DNA from 3 places in the Pseudomonas sp. NPDC089530 genome. Region 1 is predicted to be linked to each of the others. Evidence: predicted binding sites of a transcription regulator. Region 1 holds the regulator's gene; each other region holds the start of a gene.
What was found. The regulator sigma-54, encoded in region 1, starts transcription at its own class of promoters, with help from an activator protein. The targets are predictions, from matches to a motif close to ANTGGCATNNANNTTGCTNT.
Positions count from the first base shown of each region.

Region 2: a site for sigma-54 is predicted at 6,169-6,188, ahead of flhA (flagellar biosynthesis protein FlhA). Genes of this name have one in related genera too.
Region 3: a site for sigma-54 is predicted at 6,005-6,024, ahead of ACQKQA_RS20760 (pilin). Genes of this name have one in related genera too.

Region 1 is NZ_JBNNVU010000089.1:15,660-23,054, forward strand. It holds gene ACQKQA_RS24695 (superoxide dismutase) at 1-539, shown strand, start outside; gene ACQKQA_RS24700 (ZIP family metal transporter) at 572-1,465, shown strand; gene ACQKQA_RS24705 (HPr family phosphocarrier protein) at 1,497-1,769, opposite strand; gene rapZ (RNase adapter RapZ) at 1,786-2,643, opposite strand; gene ptsN (PTS IIA-like nitrogen regulatory protein PtsN) at 2,646-3,110, opposite strand; gene hpf (ribosome hibernation-promoting factor, HPF/YfiA family) at 3,123-3,428, opposite strand; gene ACQKQA_RS24725 (RNA polymerase factor sigma-54) at 3,508-5,001, opposite strand; gene lptB (LPS export ABC transporter ATP-binding protein) at 5,184-5,909, opposite strand; gene lptA (lipopolysaccharide transport periplasmic protein LptA) at 5,909-6,457, opposite strand; gene lptC (LPS export ABC transporter periplasmic protein LptC) at 6,444-7,016, opposite strand; partial or broken gene ACQKQA_RS24745 (KdsC family phosphatase) at 7,025-7,395, opposite strand, start outside.
Region 2 is NZ_JBNNVU010000069.1:19,549-26,943, reverse strand. It holds gene ACQKQA_RS22190 (protein phosphatase CheZ) at 1-395, opposite strand, end outside; gene ACQKQA_RS22185 (chemotaxis response regulator CheY) at 427-798, opposite strand; gene fliA (RNA polymerase sigma factor FliA) at 958-1,698, opposite strand; gene fleN (flagellar synthesis regulator FleN) at 1,695-2,525, opposite strand; gene flhF (flagellar biosynthesis protein FlhF) at 2,644-3,969, opposite strand; gene flhA (flagellar biosynthesis protein FlhA) at 3,981-6,110, opposite strand; gene flhB (flagellar biosynthesis protein FlhB) at 6,313-7,395, opposite strand, start outside.
Region 3 is NZ_JBNNVU010000061.1:873-8,267, reverse strand. It holds gene ACQKQA_RS20800 (undecaprenyl-phosphate glucose phosphotransferase) at 1-1,021, opposite strand, end outside; gene ACQKQA_RS20795 (FAD/FMN-containing dehydrogenase) at 1,378-1,845, shown strand; gene ACQKQA_RS20790 (energy-coupling factor ABC transporter permease) at 1,842-2,531, shown strand; gene ACQKQA_RS20785 (hypothetical protein) at 2,596-2,811, shown strand; gene yacG (DNA gyrase inhibitor YacG) at 2,815-3,018, opposite strand; gene coaE (dephospho-CoA kinase) at 3,015-3,638, opposite strand; gene ACQKQA_RS20770 (prepilin peptidase) at 3,635-4,507, opposite strand; gene ACQKQA_RS20765 (type II secretion system F family protein) at 4,510-5,727, opposite strand; gene ACQKQA_RS20760 (pilin) at 6,079-6,495, shown strand; gene ACQKQA_RS20755 (BON domain-containing protein) at 6,751-7,107, shown strand; partial or broken gene ACQKQA_RS20750 (DUF748 domain-containing protein) at 7,305-7,395, opposite strand, start outside.

The DNA.
Region 1 (7,395 bases):
AGATTCACTACACCAAGCACCACCAGACCTACATCAACAACCTCAACGCCGCCGTGGAAGGCACCGAATGGGCCGAGTGGCCGGTAGAGCGGCTGGTGGCCGGGGTCGGGCAATTGCCGGAAAAACTGCGAGCGGCGGTGATCAACCAGGGCGGCGGCCATGCCAACCACTCGCTGTTCTGGGCGGTGATGGCGCCGACCGGCGGAGGCCAGCCGGATGGCGCGCTGGCCAGGGCGATCGATGCGCAACTGGGTGGTTTCGAGCGCTTCAAGGAGGCCTTCACCAAGGCGGCGCTCACGCGTTTCGGCAGCGGCTGGGCCTGGCTCAGCGTGACCCCGGTGAAGACCCTGGTGGTCGAGAGCAGCGGTAACCAGGACAGCCCGCTGATGAACGGCAATACCCCGATTCTCGGCCTGGATGTCTGGGAGCACGCCTATTACCTGCGTTATCAGAACCGGCGGCCGGAATACATCAATGCCTTCTACAACGTGATCCATTGGCCCGAGGTCGCCCAGCGCTACCAGGCTGCGCTGGTTTGAGCCCCCTCCGATAAAAATATCTAAGGCTGACTATGGGCACTGAAACACTGACGATCAGCAGCGGGCGGATGTTTCGCTACGCGTTCGGTTCGCTGTTGCTGTTGGCGGGTACTGCATTGCTAGTGGCCCAGGGGTTGTCCTGGCTGGACCTGGAGCCGCGCTTGTCGCGGGCATTGCAGGGTGGCGCGATCTGTGCGCTGGGCACCGCGCTGGGGGCGGTGCCGGTGCTGGTCATTCGCAAGATGCCGGTGGCGCTGAGCGACACCCTGTTGGGCTTCGGCGCCGGGGTGATGCTGGCGGCCACGGCGTTTTCGCTGATCGTGCCCGGGATCGCCGCGGCGGAAAACCTTGGCTTGTCGGCTTGGGCGTCGAGCGGGGTGGTCAGCTTCGGCATCATGCTCGGGGCTTTTGCCCTGTTCCTGGTGGACCGCAAGGTGTCGGCGGGTAATCCGGAGGCCTTGGTGGGCACCCTGGAGCATCCGGTTATCCCGCCGCGAATCTGGTTGTTTGTGTTTGCCATCATTGCCCACAACATTCCCGAGGGCATGGCCGTTGGCGTTTCCGCGGGTGGTGGTATGCCGGAGGCGGACAGCCTGGCCATGGGGATCGCCTTGCAGGATGTGCCGGAAGGCCTGGTGATTGCCCTGGTGCTGGCCGGGGCTGGCATGTCCAGGGGCAAGGCGTTTCTGATCGGTGCCGCCTCGGGCCTGGTGGAGCCGGTGTTCGCTCTGCTCTGCGCATGGCTGGTGAGCCTGGCCGAGATGCTGTTGCCGCTCGGGCTGGCGTTGGCGGCGGGGGCCATGCTGCTGGTGGTCACCCATGAGGTGATTCCGGAATCACGGCGCAACGGTCATGAAAAACTGGCCAGCCTGGGGCTGTGTATCGGTTTTTGCCTGATGATGGTGATGGATACGGCACTCGCCTGAGTGCCTGTCCGGCAGGGTTGCCCTGCCGGGCTTATTCGCCTTCGTCGAAGAAGTTGTTGATCAGCGCCACCAGTGCTTCCAGCGCCTCCTGTTCCTGCTCGCCTTCGGTCTTCAGATGAATCCGGGTACCTTTGCCGGCGGCCAGCATCATCATCGCCATGATGCTCTTGCCGTCGACCATCGACTCTGGCGTCCTGCCGGCGCGGATCTGGCAGGGAAACTGGCCGGCCACGCCGACGAACTTAGCCGAGGCACGGGCATGCAGGCCCAGTTTGTTGATGATTTCAATTTCCAGAGCAGGCATCGCGGGGTAGATCCTTTCAGCTAAGGTCGCGGTGGCGGACCTGGACGTTCTTCAGGGATTTCTGCAGGACTTGGCCCAGGCGTTCGGTCAGGTAGACCGAACGGTGGTGGCCGCCCGTGCAGCCAATGGCAATAGTGACGTAGGCGCGGTTGCTGGCGGCGAAGCGAGGCAGCCATTTCAGCAGATAGCTGGAGATGTCCTGGAACATTTCCTCTACATCCGGCTGGGCGGCCAGGTATTCGGCGACCGGTTGATCGAGTCCGGACTGGGCACGCAACTCGGGCTTCCAGTACGGGTTGGGCAGGCAGCGCACATCGAACACCAGGTCGGCATCGACCGGCATGCCGCGCTTGAATCCGAAGGACTCCACCAGAAAGGCCGTGCCCGGTTCCGGCTGGTTCAACAAGCGCAACTTGATGGTATCGCGCAATTGATACAGGTTCAGGTTGGTGGTGTTGACCTTGAGGTCGGCGAGGTCGGCGATCGGGCCCAGCAGATGGCTTTCGTCTTCGATCGCCTCGGCCAGCGAGCGGTTGTTGCTGCTCAAGGGGTGGCGGCGACGGGTTTCCGAAAAGCGCTTGAGCAGGGTTTCTTCGTCGGCGTCCAGGTACAGCACATCGCACTGGATATGCCGGCTGCGCACTTCCTCGAGCAGTTCGGGGAAGCGCGAGAGGTGGCTCGGCAGGTTGCGGGCGTCGATGGAAACGGCGACCAGCGGCTGGGTCAGCTCGGTGTGGATCAGCGCTCGCTCGGCCAGTTCCGGCAACAGCCCGGCTGGCAGGTTGTCGATGCAGTAATAGCCGTTGTCCTCAAGTACATCGAGGGCGGTGCTTTTACCTGAGCCGGAACGGCCGCTGACGATGATCAAACGCATGGCTACTGACCGTTCTGTTCGTCCAGGACAACCTTGTACAAGGCTTCGTTGCTGGTGGCGCTGCGCAGTCTGTCGCGCACCTCTTTGCGGTCCAGCATGCTGGCGATCTGCCGAAGCAGTTCTAGGTGAGCATCGGTGGCGGCTTCCGGGACCAGCAGTACGAATAGCAGGTCGACCGGAGCGCCGTCGATGGCGTCGAAATCGATGGGAGCGTCCAGGTGCATCAGGGCACTGATGGGCGACTCACAGCCTTTGAGGCGACAGTGTGGAATGGCGATGCCGTTGCCAAAACCGGTGGAACCCAGCTTTTCACGGGCGATCAGGCTTTCGAAGACATCTTGCATCTCCAGCTCAGGCACTTCGCGGCTGATCAGGTTGGCAATTTGTTCGAGGGCGCGTTTTTTACTGCCGCCCGGCACGTTCACCAGGGAACGGCCGGGGGTCAGGATGCTTTCAAGTCGGATCATGGGAGGGGAGTGTTAGCGACCCGTGCCTTGGAGAAGGTGGAGTTGCTTTTCCTTATGCTTTTTCAGTTGGCGGTCAAGCTTGTCCGTGAGCAAGTCGATGGCGGCATACATATCGTCATGTTCTGCGTTGGCGACGACTTCCCCACCATGGATGTGCAGCGTGGCCTCGATTTTCTGCTTCAGCTTCTCGACGGCCAGCGTTACCTGCACATTCGTAATCTTGTCAAAGTGCCGCTCCAGTCGGTCGAGTTTTTCGCCGATGTAAGCGCGCAGGGGTTCGGTCACTTCCAGTTGGTGTCCACTGATGTTGACTTGCATACAGCTTCTCCTTCGTTGCCAGTGCATAAAGCGGCAGGTCGATTGACCTGCCACTGGAACGCTGTGGCGAGCCCGGCGGTTACATCAACCGCTTCCGTTCGCTGGAAGGCGCAATCCCAAGGGATTCGCGGTACTTGGCGACGGTACGGCGGGCTACCTGAATGCCTTGTGCCTCCAGTAAACCAGCGATCTTGCTGTCACTCAACGGCTTTTTCTGATTTTCCGCGGCGACCAGTTTCTTGATGATCGCGCGGATCGCCGTGGACGAGCATTCACCGCCTTCGGAGGTACTGACGTGGCTGGAGAAAAAGTATTTCAGTTCATAAATGCCCCGTGGGGTATGCATGAATTTTTGCGTGGTCACCCGGGAAATCGTCGATTCGTGCATGCCGACGGCTTCGGCGATGTCATGCAGCACCAGGGGTTTCATCGCTTCATCGCCGTACTCGAGAAAGCCGCGCTGATGCTCGACGATCTGGGTGGCGACTTTCATCAGGGTTTCGTTGCGGCTCTGCAGGCTCTTGATGAACCAGCGGGCTTCCTGCAGCTGGTTGCGCATGAAGGTGTTGTCGGCGCTGGTGTCGGCGCGCCGCACGAAACCGGCGTACTGCGGGTTGACGCGCAGGCGTGGCACGGATTCCTGGTTCAGTTCCACCAGCCAGCGTTCGTTGTCCTTGCGCACGATGACGTCGGGGACCACGTATTCGGCTTCGGTGGATTCGATCTGCGAGCCCGGGCGTGGGTTGAGGCTCTGCACCAGTTCGATGACCTGGCGCAGTTCGTCTTCCTTGAGCTTCATGCGCCGCATCAGCTGGCTGTAGTCACGGCTGCCGAGCAGGTCGATGAAGTCGGTGACCAGGCGCTTGGCCTCGGTCAGCCAAGGCGTCTTGGCGGGTAGCTGTCGCAGTTGCAGCAGCAGGCATTCGCCCAGGTTGCGGGCACCGATGCCGGCTGGCTCGAATTGCTGGATGCGGTGCAGGACGGCCTCGATTTCGTCGAGTTCGATGTCCAGCTCCGGGTCGAAGGCCTCGTGGATTTCCTCGAGGGTCTCGTCCAGGTAGCCTTGATTGTTGATGCAGTCGATCAGGGTCACGGCGATCAGGCGATCGGTGTCGGACATGGGCGCCAGGTTCAACTGCCAGAGCAGATGGCTCTGCAGGCTTTCGCCGGCCGAGGTGCGGGTGGTGAAGTCCCACTCGTCGTCATCGTTGCTGGGCAGGCTGCTGGCGCTGGTCTGGTAGACATCTTCCCAGGCGGTGTCGACCGGCAGGTCGTTGGGAATGCGCTCGTTCCATTCGCCGTCCTCGAGGTTGTCCACCGTTGGGGCGGTTTCCTGATAGGAGGTTTCCTGGAGATCGGTATTGGGCTTCTGCTCGGGGTTGTCGGCCAGTGGATCGGTGTTATCGAAGTCGTCGCCTTCTTCCTGGCGTTCGAGCATCGGGTTGGACTCCAGGGCCTCCTGGATCTCCTGTTGCAGGTCCAGGGTCGACAATTGGAGCAGGCGGATGGCCTGTTGCAGCTGCGGGGTCATCGTCAGCTGCTGGCCCATTCTGAGGACTAGCGATGGTTTCATGGCAGGGGCTTAACACCTTATTCGCCGGCGCACATGCGCCATCCACTACAGGGCGCGTGAGCGCCAAACATAAGCAAATTATATGCCTGAAACTGAAGTGTTTGCCTAGAGCGCTGTAACAATAAAAACGGTGGGGTTTTATCGCGGCAGGCGCTCTGGCGACCAGCCAAACACCTCAAGGCTTACAGACGGAACTCATGCCCCAGGTACACTTCCTTGACCAGCTCGTTGGCGAGGATGGTCTCGGCGTCGCCTTCGGCGATCAGTTGGCCGTCGTTGACGATGTAGGCGGTTTCGCAGATGTCCAGGGTTTCACGGACGTTGTGGTCAGTGATGAGCACGCCGATGCCCTTGGCCTTCAGGTGGTGAATGATCTGCTTGATGTCGCCTACCGAGATCGGGTCCACGCCGGCGAAAGGTTCGTCGAGCAGGATGAACTTGGGGGCGGTGGCCAGTGCGCGGGCGATTTCCACACGACGACGTTCGCCGCCGGAGAGGCTCATGCCGAGGTTGTCGCGGATGTGGCTGATGTGGAATTCCTGCAGCAGGCTTTCCAGCTCCTGGCGACGACCGGCCTTGTCGAGCTCCTTGCGGGTCTCGAGGATGGCCATGATGTTGTCGGCTACCGAGAGCTTGCGGAAGATCGAGGCTTCCTGGGGCAGGTAGCCGATCCCGGCGCGGGCGCGGCCGTGCATCGGCTGATGGCTGACATCCAGGTCGTCGATCAGGATGCGCCCCTGATCGGCCTGGACCAGGCCGACGATCATGTAGAAGCAGGTGGTCTTGCCGGCGCCGTTGGGGCCGAGCAGGCCGACGATCTGGCCGCTGTCGATGGACAGGCTGACGTCACGCACGACCTGGCGGCTCTTGTAGCTCTTGGCCAAGTGCTGGGCTTTCAGAGTTGCCATTACTGGGCCTTTTGCTCGTCGGTTTTCTTTTTCGGCTGGATGACCATGTCGATCCGTGGGCGTGTCTCAGTGACTTTGCTGCCGGTGGCGCGACCGGCGCTGGCGAGCTTCTTGTTCGTGTCGTAGACGATCTTCTCGCCCTGGGTGATGTTGCCGTCCTTGTCGATGACCTTGGCGCGGTCGATCAGTACGACGCGGTTCTGGTTGGCGTGGTACTGGATGGTCACGCCGTAGCCCTGGACAGGCTTGGTGTCGCCCTGGGTCTGCAGCTGTTCGAAGTAGGCCAGGTTGCCCACGGAGGTCACTACGTCGATATCGCCGGTCTGGGTGCGGGTGATGGTCACGGTATTGCCGGTGACCTTCATCGAGCCCTGGGTGATGATCACGTCGCCTCGGTAGGTCGCTACGCCGTTCTTGTCGTCCAGTTGAGCGTCGTCGGCCTGGATGCGGATCGGTTGCTGGCTATCGTTCGGCAGAGCCCAGGCGCTCACGCTTCCCAGTGCTGCGCCCAGACTGAGCAAAATAGGGAGGGTTTTAACGAGCCTCATACTGTCCTCTTACGTTCGATAGCAGGTTCATCCTGCCGTCTTTCAAATACGCTTTCATTCCCTTGCCAGTCGTCACGCCGCCGGCGCCGTCGATTCTAACGTCTTGATCGGTCTGCGCATATTGCTTCTGCGGGAATACTGTCATGCGGGTCGTGGTGACCAGCAGGTTGCGATTTTTCTCGTCGGTGCGGGAAACCCGTACCGAATCGATCAGTTCCACCTCGGTGCCATCCGGGTTGACTTCGCCGCGCTCGCTCTTGACGTGCCAGGGGAAGGCGGTGCCGCGATACATCAGCAGGTCCGGCTGGGTCAGCAAGGTGATCTCGGAGGCCTTGAGGTGCTCGACCTTGTCGGAGGTCATCTCGTACTGCAGCTTGCCGTCTGGCAGGTACTGCACGCTATGGGCGTTGATGGCGTAGTAGTCGATGGCGTTTTCGTCGACCTGCACCACCGGCTTGTCGAGGAAGCGTTCCGGGCTGATGTTCCAGTATCCCACCGCCAGGAACAGCGCGGTGATGACGCCGAAGATCAGTATGTTGCGAATCTTTTTGCTCAGCATGGGAGGCTCTATAAGTAGGCGGCGTTGGCCGCTTCAAGGCTGCCTTGGGCGCGCAGGATCAGTTCGCAGAACTCGCGGGCGGCGCCTTCGCCGCCACGGGCCTGGGTGACGCCGTGGGCGTGTTCGCGGACGAAACTGGCGGCGTTGGCCACGGCCATGCCCAGGCCGACCCGACGGATCACCGGCAGGTCCGGCAGGTCGTCGCCCAGATAGGCGACCTGTTCATAGCTTAGGCCCAGTTGGGCCAGAAGCCCGTCCAGCACCACGAGTTTGTCTTCGCGGCCCTGAAACAGATGGGGGATCCCCAGATTTTTCGCCCGGCGCTCGACCACCGGCGTCTTGCGTCCGCTGATGATCGCCGTCTGTACGCCGGCGGCCA
Region 2 (7,395 bases), on a different contig from region 1:
ATGAAACGTCCCCAGTCGGCGCTCAGGGCCTGGGCTTCGCTGCTCAGGCCGTTGACCAACGGGGTGGCGCTCTCTACCAGGTCCATGGTGCGGTTGGCCGCGGCCTCGGTCAGCCTGACCACATAGGACAGGCGCTCGGTGGCATCCGTGATCTGTGAAACTTCCTCGGCTTGCGGCATATGCGGGTCAATCTGAAAATTGACGATGGCGCTATGCAGCTCGCGGGTGAGCTTGCCGACTTCCCGGTACAGGCCGCGGTCACGGGTCTGGTTGAGCTCATGGATCAGTTGCACTGCTTCGCCGAACTTGCCCTTTTCAAGGCTGTCGACCAGTTCCACTGCATGTTTTTTCAGGGTCGATTCAAAATCGCCCAATGAAGATTCGTTGTGCTCCATAGCTCCCCCCGTGGCGGAATGGTTCCACGCATCAACCAATGCGTTCGAAGATCTTCTCGATCTTCTCTTTCAACGCCTGGGCCGTGAAGGGCTTGACCACGTAGCCGTTTACTCCGGCCTGGGCCGCTTCGATGATCTGTTCGCGCTTGGCTTCAGCGGTCACCATGAGTACCGGCAGGTGCTTGAGTTTTTCATCGGCGCGCACGTGGCGCAGCAGATCGATACCGGTCATGCCAGGCATGTTCCAGTCCGTTACCAGAAAGTCGATGCTCCCACTGTTGAGAACCGGAATGGCGGTGGTGCCATCGTCGGCCTCGACCGTGTTGGTGAACCCCAGGTCACGCAACAGGTTCTTGATGATCCGCCGCATCGTTGAGAAGTCATCAACGATGAGGATTTTCATGTTCTTGTCCAATTCGACCTCCAAGCAGTCTTAAACGCGTCCAGCACCTGGACGCGCCATTCAATCAATCAGGCAGAGCACTCAACGACTGCATGGAATACACGCCGCAAGACCGACAACCTCGTGCCAGTCTCGTCCGCAGTGTCCCCACACTGCCTGTCAGCGCGCTCGCCACTCCCCCAAACGCCCCCGCAAACGGGCCGCGCACTGGCTGTGTAACTGGCTGACCCGCGATTCGCTGACCCCCAGGACCTCACCGATTTCCTTGAGATTCAGCTCTTCGTCGTAGTACAGCGCCAAGACCAGTCGCTCACGCTCCGGCAAATTGGCAATCGCATCCGCCAGCGCAGCCTGGAAACGTTCGTCCTCCAGGTCGCGCGACGGCTCGAGATGAGCACTCGCGCCATCCTCATGCAGCCCTTCATGCTCGCCGTCCTGCAACAGGTCGTCGAAGCTGAACAGGCGACTGCCCAAGGTGTCGTTCAAAATCCCGTAATAATCATCGAGACTCAATTGAAGTTCGGCCGCAACTTCATGATCTTTAGCGTCGCGACCGGTTTTAGCTTCAATTGCGCGGATCGCGTCACTCACCATCCGGGTATTGCGATGCACCGAACGCGGCGCCCAGTCACCTTTACGCACCTCGTCGAGCATCGCCCCACGGATACGGATACCCGCGTAGGTCTCGAAACTCGCGCCCTTGCTCGCGTCGTACTTGGTCGACACTTCGAGCAGGCCGATCATCCCGGCCTGGATCAGGTCCTCGACCTGGACGCTGGCCGGCAAGCGCGCCAGCAGGTGATAGGCAATACGCTTGACCAGCGGCGCATAGCGCTCGATCAGTTCGTACTGGCTGTCACGTGCCGACTTGCGGTAAAGATTGAAGCCGCTGGCGCTCATAGCACCGGTCCCGCTGTTTGATGCACGAGTCGCTCGACGAAAAATTCCAGATGCCCACGTGGGTTGGCCGGCAATGGCCAGGTATCGACTTTCTGTGCAATGGCCTTGAAGGCCAGCGCGCACTTCGAACGGGGAAACGCCTCATAGACCGCACGCTGCTTTTGCACGGCCTTGCGCACGCATTCGTCGTAAGGCACGGCGCCGACGTATTGTAGAGCCACGTCCAGGAAGCGATCAGTGACCTTGGTCAACTTGGCGAACAGGTTGCGACCTTCCTGGGGGCTCTGCGCCATGTTGGCGAGCACGCGGAAGCGGTTCATGCCGTAATCGCGATTGAGCAGCTTGATCAGCGCGTAGGCATCGGTGATCGAGGTCGGCTCGTCGCAGACCACCAGCAGCACTTCCTGGGCGGCGCGGACAAAACTGACTACCGAGTCACCGATACCCGCAGCGGTGTCGATCACCAGTACGTCGAGGTTGTCGCCGATATCGCTGAAGGCCTGGATCAGACCGGCATGCTGCGCCGGGCTCAGGTGCACCATGCTCTGGGTGCCGGACGCCGCCGGCACGATACGGATGCCGCCCGGCCCCTGCAGCAGCACGTCGCGCAGCTCGCAGCGGCCTTCGATGACATCGGCAAGGGTCCGTTTGGGCGTCAGACCCAGCAGGACGTCGACGTTCGCCAGCCCCAGGTCGGCGTCCAGCAGCATGACGCGCCGACCGAGCTCCGCTAGGGCCAGGGACAAGTTCACTGACACGTTAGTCTTGCCGACGCCACCTTTGCCGCCGGTCACCGCGATCACCTGTACGGGATGCATGCTGCCCATGTTCTTTCTTTACCTTGTCTTACTTAGACGGGGCCACATAACTGGCTGCGCGTTCACCAACGGAACAATGCCTGGCAGACCATCGATGTAGGTACATTGCAATCTTTTCATGAATCCCTCAGCCCACCCGTTTGGCCGGGTTGTGGTAGAGGTCAGCGAACATGTCGGCCATGGCTTCTTCGCTGGGTTCTTCCTGCATCTGCACGCTCACCGCACGACTGACCAGCTGGTGCCGGCGCGGCAAGTGCAGATCGTCTGGAATCCGTGGGCCATCGGTCAGATAGGCAACGGGGAGTTCGTGACTGATCGCCAGGCTCAGCACCTCACCAAGGCTGGCGGTTTCATCCAGTTTAGTCAGGATGCAGCCGGCCAGCCCGCAACGCTTGTAGCTGTGGTATGCGGCGGTTAGAACCTGTTTCTGGCTGGTGGTTGCCAAGACCAGATAATTTTTTGCGCGGATCCCGCGACCGGCCAGGCTTTCCAGCTGCATGCGCAGGGCCGGGTCGCTGGCTTGCAGACCGGCAGTATCGATCAGCACCACGCGCTTGCGCAGCAGCGGATCGAGGGCCTGGGCCAGGGACTGGCCCGGGTCGACATGGGTCACCGAGACATTGAGGATGCGGCCCAGGGTCTTGAGCTGCTCCTGGGCGCCGATGCGGTAGCTGTCCATGCTCACCAGCGCGATGTTCTGTGCGCCGTACTTGAGAACGTAGCGGGCCGCCAGCTTGGCCAGGGTGGTGGTCTTGCCCATGCCGGCGGGGCCGACCATGGCGATCACACCGCCCTCTTCCAGCGGCTCGGCTTCCGGGATCACGATCATCCGCGCCAGGTGGGCCAGCAGCATGCGCCAGGCCTGGCGAGGCTCGTCGATGTCCGTGATCAGCGCCAGCAGGTCGCGGGCCAGCGGACCGGACAGGCCGATACGCTGCAGGCGCCGCCAGAGGTTGGCCTGCTCGGGCCGGCTGCCTTGCAACTGGCTCCAGGCCAGGGAACCGAGCTGGACTTCCAGCAGCTCGCGCAGGCCATTGAGTTCGAAACGCATCGAGTCGAATGCCCGCGGATCGACGGCGGCCGGCGCGGCGACGACCGGGGCCGGACGCTGCGGCTCACTGAAGGTGGGTTCGATCAGCGGCTCGGCGGCGGTCAGCGGCAGGCCGGCGAACAGCTGGCGATTGGTGTTGGCATTGGTGTCGCCATCGCCACGCAGGCTCAGCTCGGCCTGGGCGGTGACGATGCGCGATTGAGTCTTGCGCAGCTCGTCCTCGAGCTCCATGTTCGGCACCCGGGGCGCCAGGGCCGACAGCTTGTAATCCAGGGCAGCCGTCAGTTCGACACCGCCGGCGATGCGGCGGTTGCCAATGATGGCGGCGTCGGCGCCCAGCTCATCACGAACCAGCTTCATGGCCTGACGCATATCGGCGGCGAAAAAACGCTTAACTTGCATAACCCACTACCTCAGCCGTTGGGCCCTACTGTCGCAACGATGGTCACTTGCTTGTTGTCGGGAATTTCCTGATAGGCCAACACGTGCAAGCCCGGGACCGCCAGGCGCCCGAAGCGCGAGAGCATCGCGCGAACCGGACCGGCTACCAGCAGAATCACCGGTTGACCTTGCATTTCCTGGCGCTGCGCGGCTTCGATCAACGAACGCTGCAGCTTCTCAGCCATGCTTGGCTCCAGCAGAACGCCCTCTTCCGAGCCTTGTCCTGCCTTCTGCAGACTATTGAGCAAGATTTGTTCCAACCTTGGTTCCAAGGTGATCACAGGCAGCTCAGACTCAGTCCCTACAATGCTTTGCACGATGGCGCGCGACAATCCGACGCGCACGGTCGCCACCAGAGCGGCAGTATCTTGACTCTTGGCGGCATTGTTCGCGATGGCTTCGGCGATGCTGCGGATATCCCGCACCGGCACCTGTTCGGCCAGCAGCGCCTGCAGCACCTTGAGCAACTGGGACAGGGAGAGAACGCCCGGCACCAGCTCTTCCGCCAGCTTTGGCGAGCCCTTGGCCAGCAATTGCAGGAGCTGCTGGACTTCTTCGTGGCCGATCAGCTCGCTGGAGTGCTTGTACAGAATCTGGTTGAGGTGGGTGGCGACCACAGTACTGGCGTCGACCACGGTGTAACCCAGCGACTGCGCCTGGGCGCGCTGGCTGATCTCGATCCAGACCGCCTCCAGGCCGAAGGCCGGATCTTTGGCGGTGATGCCATTGAGCGAGCCGTAGACCTGCCCCGGGTTGATCGCCAGTTCGCGATCCGGGTAGATCTCGGCCTCGGCCAGGATCACCCCCATCAGGGTCAGCCGGTAGGCGCTCGGCGCCAGGTCGAGGTTGTCGCGAATGTGCACGGTCGGCATGAGGAAGCCCAGGTCCTGGGACAGCTTCTTGCGCACGCCCTTGATCCGTGCCAGCAATTGCCCGCCCTGGTTGCGGTCCACCAGGGGAATCAGGCGGTAGCCGACTTCCAGGCCGATCATGTCGATCTGGGTCACGTCGTCCCAACCCAGCTCCTTGGTTTCCAGGGCCCGGGCCGGCGAAGGCAGCAGGTCCTGCTGGCGCTGGACCTCTTCCAGGGCGCGGGCCTTGACCACGTTCTGACGCTTCCAGAACAGGTACGCCGCGCCGGCCGCCAGGGCCGCCATGCTCAGGAAGGAAAAGTGCGGCATGCCCGGCACCAGGCCCATCACCGCCATCAGGCCGGCAGCGACGGCCAGGGCCCGGGGCGAGGCGAACATCTGCCGGTTGATCTGCTTGCCCATGTCCTCGGAACCGGAGGCACGGGTCACCATGATCGCGGCCGCGGTAGACAGCAGCAGCGACGGCAATTGCGCCACCAAACCGTCACCGATGGTCAGCAGCGCGTACACCCGGCCGGCATCGCCGAAGGACATGTTGTGCTGGAAGATACCGACCGCCATACCGCCGATCAGGTTGATGAACAGGATCAGCAGGCCGGCAATGGCGTCGCCGCGGACGAACTTGCTGGCACCGTCCATGGAGCCGTAGAACTCGGCCTCCTGGGCCACTTCCTGGCGCCGCGCCTTGGCCTGGGCCTGATCGATCAGGCCGGCGTTGAGGTCGGCGTCGATGGCCATCTGCTTGCCCGGCATCGCATCGAGGGTGAAGCGCGCGCTCACCTCGGAGATACGCCCGGCACCCTTGGTCACCACCACGAAGTTGATGATCATCAGGATCGCGAACACCACGATACCGACCACATAGTTACCGCCGATCACCACTTCGCCGAAGGCCTGGATCACCTTGCCCGCGGCGGCGTGGCCGTCCTGGCCGTGGAGCATCACCACCCGCGTGGACGCCACGTTCAGCGCCAGGCGCAACAGGGTCGCCACCAGCAGGATGGTGGGGAATACCGCAAAATCCAGAGGCCGCAAGGCGTACACGCAAACCAGCAGCACGACGATCGACAGCGCGATGTTGAAGGTGAAGAACACGTCCAGCAGGAACGGCGGCACCGGCAGCATCATCATGGCCAGCATGACCAGCAGCAACAGCGGCACACCCAGGTTCCCCCGACTGAGTTCAGTCAGGTTAGTGCGAGCCGTGCTGATTAACTGAGAGCGATCCACCGGTATTCCCCGTTCCCTAAAGCAAACTTTTGACGCCTGGAAGCGGCGCAGGGCGGGTATTGCAAGAAGCTTTCCAACTTTGGCCCGATGCTCGAACTGATTTATGGCGTTGCGCCATCAACCACTGCAAAAGTCACGTTCAGCGCCATCGCGAGCCAGCTCGAGCCGTGCAGGATCATCGACCCTGCACAACTCGAGAAACTCAGGAATCGCGGCGCAGATCCGGCGGAATCGGCAGATCCTTGAGGGGCTCGGGGCGCTTGCCCTTGCCGGCCTGGTGCTGGCGAATCTGATAGACGTAGGCCAGCACCTGGGCCACCGCCAGATAGAGCCCGCCAGGAATTTCCTGCTCCAGCTCGGTGGAGTGGTAGATCGAACGCGCCAGCGCCGGCGACTCCAGCAACAGCACCTCGTTGGCCACCGCGATCTCGCGAATCTTCAGCGCCAGGAAATCAGTGCCCTTGGCCAGCAATACCGGTGCCCCGCCCTTCTCGGCGTCGTACTTGAGCGCCACCGCATAGTGGGTCGGGTTGGTGATGACCACATCCGCCTCGGGGATCGCCGCCATCATCCGTCGCTGCGACATCTCGCGCTGGGTCTGGCGAATACGCTGTTTGACCTCGGGCCGCCCCTCCTGGTCCTTGTGCTCGTCCCGCACTTCCTGCTTGGTCATCAACAGTTTCTTGTAGCTCTGGTACAGCTGTACCGGCACGTCCACCGCCGCGATCAGGATCAGCCCGCAGGCCATCCACAAGGTACTCCAGGCCACCAGCCGGACACTGTGGGCGATGGCCCGCTCCAAGGGCTCATGGGCGATCTGCAGAAAGTCGTCGATATCCGAAGACAGCACCGACAGCGCGACGAAGAGCACCACCACGAACTTGGCGAAGGCCTTGACCAGCTCGATCAGCGAGGTCGGGGAAGCCATACGCTTCATCCCGCTGAGGGGGTTCATGCGACTGAACTTGGGCGCCATGCTCTTGGTGGAGAACAGCCAGCCACCCAGGGAAATGGGACCGATCAGCGCCGCCAGCACCAGGGGAATCAGGATCGGCATCGCGGCAAGGATCGCGATCTTGCCCGAATGCAGCAGGTACAAGCCCATGGCGCCAGGGCTGAGCAGCATTTCCCGCGGCAGGGAGAAGTTCAGGCGCATGATTTCCAGCAGGTCCTGCGCCACCCCCGCACCGTAGATCAGCAGGCCGGCGGCGCCGATCATGGTGATCGCCAGGGTGTTGAGCTCCTTGGAGCGGGCAATCTCCCCCTTTTCCCGGGAGTCCTTCTT
Region 3 (7,395 bases), on a different contig from region 1:
ACATCGAGCGGAACTTGAACACGCGGATCAGCCGGTCGTTGTAGCCGTAGCGCTTCTGCCGGAACAGTACCGGGCCCCGGGAGTCGAGCTTCACCGCCACCGCGGTGGCCAGTAGCACGGGGGACAGCAGGACCAGGCCCAGCAGGGCGAGCACGATGTCTTCGCAGCGCTTGATCAACGGCGACCAGCCGCGCAGCGGCAGTTCCGAGGTGTTGAACATCAGGATGCCGCCGACGTCGGTCATGCGGTTGTGGCCGAAGCGCAGGGTGGTGAGATCGGGGACCAGGGCGACATTCACCGACAGCTGGCGCAGCCGCCGCACGAACTCTTCGATGCGCGCGTGCGCGGCCCAGGGCAGGGCGATCAGCACCTGGTTGACCTGTTCGTCGCGGATCAACGTTTCCAGGTTCCGGGTATTGCCGAGGAAGGGCAGGTCGCAGAATTCCGCGGGCACGCGGTCGCTGCGGTCGTCAATGAAACCGATCAGCCCGGAGCGGATATCGCCGTGGCGCTGCATGTGTTCGGCGAGGAACAGCGCGCTTTCGCTGAAGCCGAGGATCACCGTGCGTTGCAGGTATTTGCCGTGGGCCATCCACGAATGGAACAGGCGCAGCAGCAACAGGCGCTCGATGCCGAACAGCACGAGGCTGGCGAAGAACCAGAGGAACAGGTCGGGCAGGCTGAAGACCGGCAACAGGTGCAGCCCCTGATACATGACCAGCAAGATGCAGAAGGCCGAGGTCCAGGCCACCAGCATCGTGCGAAAGCGCAGGCGATTGCTGAAGAATTCTTCGGAGTACACCCCTTGAGCCTGGAACAGGATGACGGTGATCACGGCAAAGAACAGCAGCAGGCCGAGCACCGTAGGCCACAGGTCCGTGCTGGCCGACTCGGCGCTCGGGAACAGCAGGATGCCGGGCAAAGCTGCTGAGAGGGCATGCGTCAGCTTGACCCCGGCGATAAAGAGTTCCATGAATCCTGTTCGGGTCAGAAACCTACTATCAATCGATTTCTTGAGCATCGAGTCCCGTCGCTGCCAGGTAAAACCCAGCCCTGTCAAAGGTGAATCCGCTTCAGAGGCAGGGTTGAAAAATGAGGGTTACTAAAAAAGAGTCTGTTTTTTGTCGCCTAATGGTGGCGAAAAGATACTATTTAAGTGTTTCTATGGTCAAGTATTTGACTAATTCTTGCTGTTGCTCAGTGATGTTGCATTATGCATCGGAATTTTGACGGTTTGTGTGCTTCAAGACGAACGGAGAACCTGGGGTGCGTCATGAAGTTGGCTCGCTCGGCGGTCCTGGCGGGTGCAACCTCGGGTGTCCCGACCTGGCGGTGTAGACTGGGCGCTGTCGATCAACCGAAGGAAGGGGAGACGCTGTGAGGTATTGGGCAATGCTGTTGCTGGGGTTCCTGCCGTTGCTGGCGCAGGCGCTTGAAGTGGGCGAGCGCCTGGCGCCCTGGACCCTGCTCGATCAGTTCGACCGGGCCTATAGCCTCGATGGGCAGGCGCGGACGCTGCTGGTGGCGCGCAGCATGGACGGCGCCAAACTGGTGAGCGCGGCCTTGCAGGATCGTCCCGCGGGGTATCTGGAGGCCCGGCATACGGTGTTCGTCGCGGACATCCAGCGCATGCCGGCGTTGATCGCCCGGATGTTCGCGGTGCCGGCGATGCGGGACTACGGCTATCGGGTCATGCTCGACCGTGACGGCCGGGTGGCGCCGCGCTACGCCGGGGCTGTGGATAAAGTCCTGTGGCTGCAGCTCGACGAGGGCCGGTTGGTCGCCCGGCGGGAATACGGCAGCGCCGCTGAGCTGCGCGCCGCGCTGGAGCAGGCGCAGCCATGATCAGCGCGGCGCTGCTGTCGCCGGTCACCCTTGGCGCCGGCTGGCTGATCTATGTGCCCGTGGTGCTCTGGGCGGCCTGGCGAGCGCCCTGGGTCGAGCTGTTCAGCGACAGCCGGCGCCAGCATCTGCTGTTCGGCACGGTGTTCGCGCTGTTCATGCTGTGGCTGGTGCGCCGGGATTTCGATACCGGCGTGTCCTATCACTTCATCGGCATGACGGCGGTGACTCTATTGCTGGATTGGCCGCTGGCGATCGTCGGCGGGCTGATCGCCCAGCTGGGGCTGGTGGCGCTGGGGCGCCAGGATCTGGCGGCGCTCGGGATCAACGGGGCCTTGCTGATCCTGCTGCCGGTGCTGGTCACCGAAGGCTGCGCGATCCTGGTGGAGCGTGCGCAGCCGCGTAACCCTTTTGTGTATATCTTCTGTTCCGGCTTTTTTGCCGCCGCCCTGTCGGCCTTGTTGTGCCTGCTGGTCGGCCTGGGCCTGCTGTGGTTCGACGAACGTTTTGCCATGCCGGAATGGCTGGAAGATTTCATCGGCTACCTGTGGCTGATCATCTTTCCCGAGGCCTTCATCAATGGCATGGTGATCAGCGCCCTGGTGGTGTTCTGCCCCGAGTGGCTGGAAACCTTCAACCGTACCCGCTACCTGTCGGCGCCCTGGAAGGACGACGATCCGCGTTCTTGATCCAGGTCAAACACTCTCGGCAGGCGCGGTTCCATGCTCCGCAAAACCGTTCGGGAGCATGGGCATGAGTGTGTATGAATGGGCACGGCAGGAAGTTCGCGACAGCCTGAACGCCGCGCAGGAGGAGGGCTTCGAGCCGGGCTTGAGCCTGCGCGCCCTGCTCAGCGCGGTGGTGCAGGAAAGCCGGCGGGTGCGCAGCGCCGAGGATCTGGCCGACGAGTTGCAGTTTCTCGCGGAGAACCTCGACGACACGCAGGATTACGCGTTCATGCGGCCGTAAGGCTCAGTGGGCGCGAGGCGGCAGGTCGTCGGAGAACAGCTCGTCTTCAGCATCCGGGCCGACCGGAATCTTGTGCTCTTCGGCCGCCCAGGCGCCGAGGTCGATCAGTTTGCAGCGGTCCGAGCAGAAGGGACGGTTGACGTTGCTCGTGGTCCATTCCACGGGCGCACCGCAGGTTGGACATTCCACGGTCAGGGGTTGGCTCATGACTGGCCTCCACGCAAGGTAAGGTAAAAGTGATGCAGGCGCTCGACCTCGCTGTGCAGCCAGGCGAGGTCGCGGTCGTTGACCAGCACATCGTTGGCATGGCCCAGGCGGTCTTCGCGGGTCGCCTGGGCCTTGAGAATCGCCTGGACCTGCTGTTCGCTGATGCCGTCGCGCTGCAAGGTCCGCTCGATCTGCAGTGGCTGCGGCACGTCGATCACCAGGATTCGCTGGGTCATCGCGTACTGCCCGGACTCGATCAGCAGCGGTGACACCAGGATCGCGTAGGGCGATTCGGCGCGCGCCAGATGGGCGGTGATTTCCTCGGCAATCAAAGGATGCAGCAGGGCTTCCAGCCAGAGGCGTTGTTGCGGTACCTCGAAGATCAACTGGCGCAGCGCGGCGCGATCCAGTTGGCCGTCGGCCTGCAACACGCTGTCGCCGAAATGCTCGGCAATCCGCGCCAGGGCCGGGCGGCCGGGTTCGACCACCCAGCGGGCCGCGTGATCGGCATCCACGACATGAATGCCCAGATCGATGAAGCGTTGGGCCGCGGCGCTTTTGCCACTGCCGATACCGCCGGTAAGGCCGAGAATCCATGGTTTGAGAACAGGTTTGGTCATCTGAAACCGACAAACTGCAAATAGTGGTCGGTTATTTGACCACCCCAGAGCAAGGCAATCCAGCCGGCGATGGCCAGAAAGGGACCGAAAGGGATAGGCGTGGACATCTGCGCCCGCTGCCGGCGCAGCATGACGACCCCCATCAGGGCGCCTGTCAGTGAGGCCAGCACCAGGGTCAGCGGCAGAATCTGCCAGCCGCCCCAGGCGCCGAGCATCGCCAGCAGCTTGAAATCGCCGTGACCGATGCCTTCCTTGCCGGTCAGCAGCTTGAACAGCCAGTACACCGACCACAGGCACAGGTAGCCGGCCACCGCGCCCCACAGCGCATCGTGCAGGCTGACGAACAGCTCGAAGGCATTGACGATCAGGCCCAGCCACAACAGGGGCAGCACCAGCACGTCCGGCAACAGCTGGTGATCGGCATCGATCAGGCTCATCGCCAACAGGCCCCAGCTCAGGAACAGCACCAGCCCGGCCTGCCAGCCAAAGCCGAAATGCCAGGCCACCAGGGCCGAGACCAGGCCACAGGCCAGCTCCACCAGCGGGTAGCGCCGGCCGATCGCGGTCTTGCAGGCGGAACAGCGCCCGCGTAGCAGCAGGTAGCTGAGCAGCGGGATGTTTTCCCAGGGGCGGATCGAGTGCCCGCAGTGCGGGCACTGGGAGTGGGGGAGCAGCAGGTTGTAGGTCGGCCCGGCGGGTTCGGCGGGCAGCCCCAGGATGTCGCGGGCCTGGATGCTCCAGTCCTGTTCGAGCATCTTCGGCAGGCGCCAGATCAGCACGTTGAGGAAGCTGCCGACAATCAGGCCCAGGACCAGCGTCGATAACACGAAGACCAGTGGGGAACTGGCCAGGACTTCACTCAATGACATGTTCAGATCGCTGTGCCGAGTTGGAAGATGGGTAAGTACATGGCGACCACCAGGCCGCCGACCAGGGTGCCCAAAACTACCATGATCACGGGCTCCATGAGACTGCTGAGCGTATCGACCAGGGTATCGACCTCTTCCTCGTAGTGGATCGCGACCTTTTCCAGCATGGCGTCCAGGGCCCCGGACTCTTCGCCGATGGCGGTCATCTGGATGGCCATACCGGGGAAGATGCCGCAGGCACGCATGGAGAAATGCAGCTGCATGCCGGTCGCCACATCCTGCCGGATCCGCTGCACCGCCTGTTTGAACACCTGGTTGCCGGTGGCCCCGGCCACCGAGCCCAGGGCTTCCACCAGCGGGACTCCGGCGGCGAAGGTGGTGGACAGGGTGCGGGCGTAGCGGGCCACCGCGGACTTGTACAGCAGCGGCGCCACCAGCGGCAGTTTCAGCAGGCCCACGTCCAGCCACTGGCGAAAGCGCGGCGAGCGCCTGTGGGCCTGGCGCACGCCGAACACTCCGGCCAGCAGGCCGCCCGCCAGCAGCCACCCCCACTGCTGCACGAATGCCGAGAGGGCGATCACCAGTTGGGTAAACACCGGCAGCTGCGCGCCGAAGCCTGCGAACATCGACTGGAATTGCGGCACCACCTTGACCAGCAGGATGCCGGTGACCACCAGGGCCACGCAGATCACCGCCAGCGGGTAGGTCATGGCCTTGCGGATGCGGGTCTTGAGGTTGGCGCTTTTTTCCTGGTAGGTCGCCACCCGCTCCAGCAGGGTTTCCAGGGCGCCGGCCTGTTCCCCGGCCTCCACCAGGTTGCAATACAGCTCGTCGAAATGCCGCGGCCTCTTGCGCAAGGCGCTGGTGAGACTGCTGCCAGCGGCGATGTCCTGTTTCAGCTCGGCCATCAGCTTGCCCATGTTCGGGTTATCGAAGCCCTCGGCAATGATGTCGAACGCTTGCAGCAGCGGTACACCCGCCTTGATCAGGGTCGCCAGCTGCCGGGTGAACAGGCTGATGTCCCGGGCCTTGATGGCGGGCGCTCGCTGGAACAGCGCAGGGGGCTTTTTCCTGACCCGGGCCGGGCTGATGCCTTGCTTGCGCAGCTGTGCCCGGACCAGCGAGGGGGTATGGCCGCTCAATTCGCCGCGCAGTTTGCTGCCTTGCCGGTCGGTGCCTTCCCACAGGTAGACACTCATCTTTGCTGCTTTGACCGCCATGCTGTTGAGCCCCGGGTGATGGTGGATGTCCTCGGGGCCGGCAGTGCCCCGTGCGCTATCGAATGGGTCGCTGCACGTGCGCGGCGGCCGGTCCATAGAGTTTGAATGGCCCGATACGTTCCTTGGACGGGGTCCGCGCGGGTTGATGGACAGCGTAGTTGGCCATGGTGGCCTGCCGCGGGCACTTGGCTGACAAAAAGTGTCAGATAGTGCGACTTCTGGCGCTCACCGCCCTGGGCCCGGCGTCGCCGACCCCCGTAAACACTGGGGCGCGGGCGCTGGCACAGGCCGTGCTATGGCTGTGTGGGCGAGTGTCCGGACCCTCAGATATCCACTGCCTGGAGCAGAGAGATGAAGTATCAGAAAGGTTTCACCTTGATCGAATTGCTGGTCGTCGTGGCGATCATCGGCATCCTGGCCACCTTTGCCATGCCGCTGTATTCCAAGTATCAGGCGCGGGCCAAGGTCACCGCGGCCTTGGCCGAGACGTCGGCGCTGAAGGTCAACTTCGAGGACGTGCTGAACCAGGGCGGCGATCCGACCCTGGAGCTGGTGGGGGGCAAGGCGGCGACCTCGAATTGCACCATGACCGCTGCGGGCTCCGCCTCGACCGGCTCCGGAGCGATTGGCTGCACTATCCTCAATGCGCCGGCGCCGGTGCTGAACAAGACCCTCACCCTGACCCGCACCAACGCCGATGGCTGGGTATGCACCACCACTGTCCCTGCGGATTACTCCCCCAAAGGTTGCAGCGCCAGCGGCAGTTGAATACCGGCCAGGCGTCAGACTTTGGGGAAAGTGTCGAGAATTCAGGTGGTTAGCTGATCGTGCACAGGCAACTTGCATGCGGATTATTCGGCAGTCATGCATTTTGCATGGTCGTGGAATTCTGGGTTTTTTCTAACTGATTGATATTAAAGGGATTTATTGATTTTCTGAACTTGGCATAACGCCTGCAATCTACCTAATACCCCTGCTGCCGGGATCTGGAGCAGGCTTTCCAGAAGAACAGGAGTTACTCGTATGAAGAAGCTCGCTATCGCTGCTGCAACTGCTACCGCTCTGACCCTGACCATGGCTAACGTCGCATTTGTCCAGGCCGCTCAAACTACTCAGGCGCCAATGGTGCTCGCGGCGGGTGAAGTGACCAAGGCCAAGGAGGCCACTTCCGACACCTGGATCACCACCAAAGTCAAAGCGGATCTCGTTACCGAAAAAGGTATTCCGGGTACCGACATCAAGGTCGAAACCAACAAGGGTGTGGTTTCTCTTTCTTCCACCGTTGCTCTGACTGCGTCGCAGAAAGAGACCGCAGTCAGCATCACCAAGAAGATCAAGGGCGTGACGGCAGTCTCGGCTGACGGCCTGAAAACCCAATAAGCCCAAGCATCTTGCCCGGACAGGGATAAGGCGCGGTGGGGGAGTCAGCTCTGCCGCCTCCTTGAAGGTTCATGCGAACGGCCACCAGGACGTAGCCACGTTGCAAAAACGAAACAGGCCCCGGCACGTTGTGCTGGGGCCTGTTTCATTGTGGGCGGGGAAAACCGACCCGTTTCCGGGTCGGCAGGCAGGGGGGCTTACTCGGCGTCCAGATGCATCGGGGTGACGACCCGGCCATCGCTTTCGGCCTGGCCGAGGTTGGCGTCGATGAAGTACACCCGGTCGTCG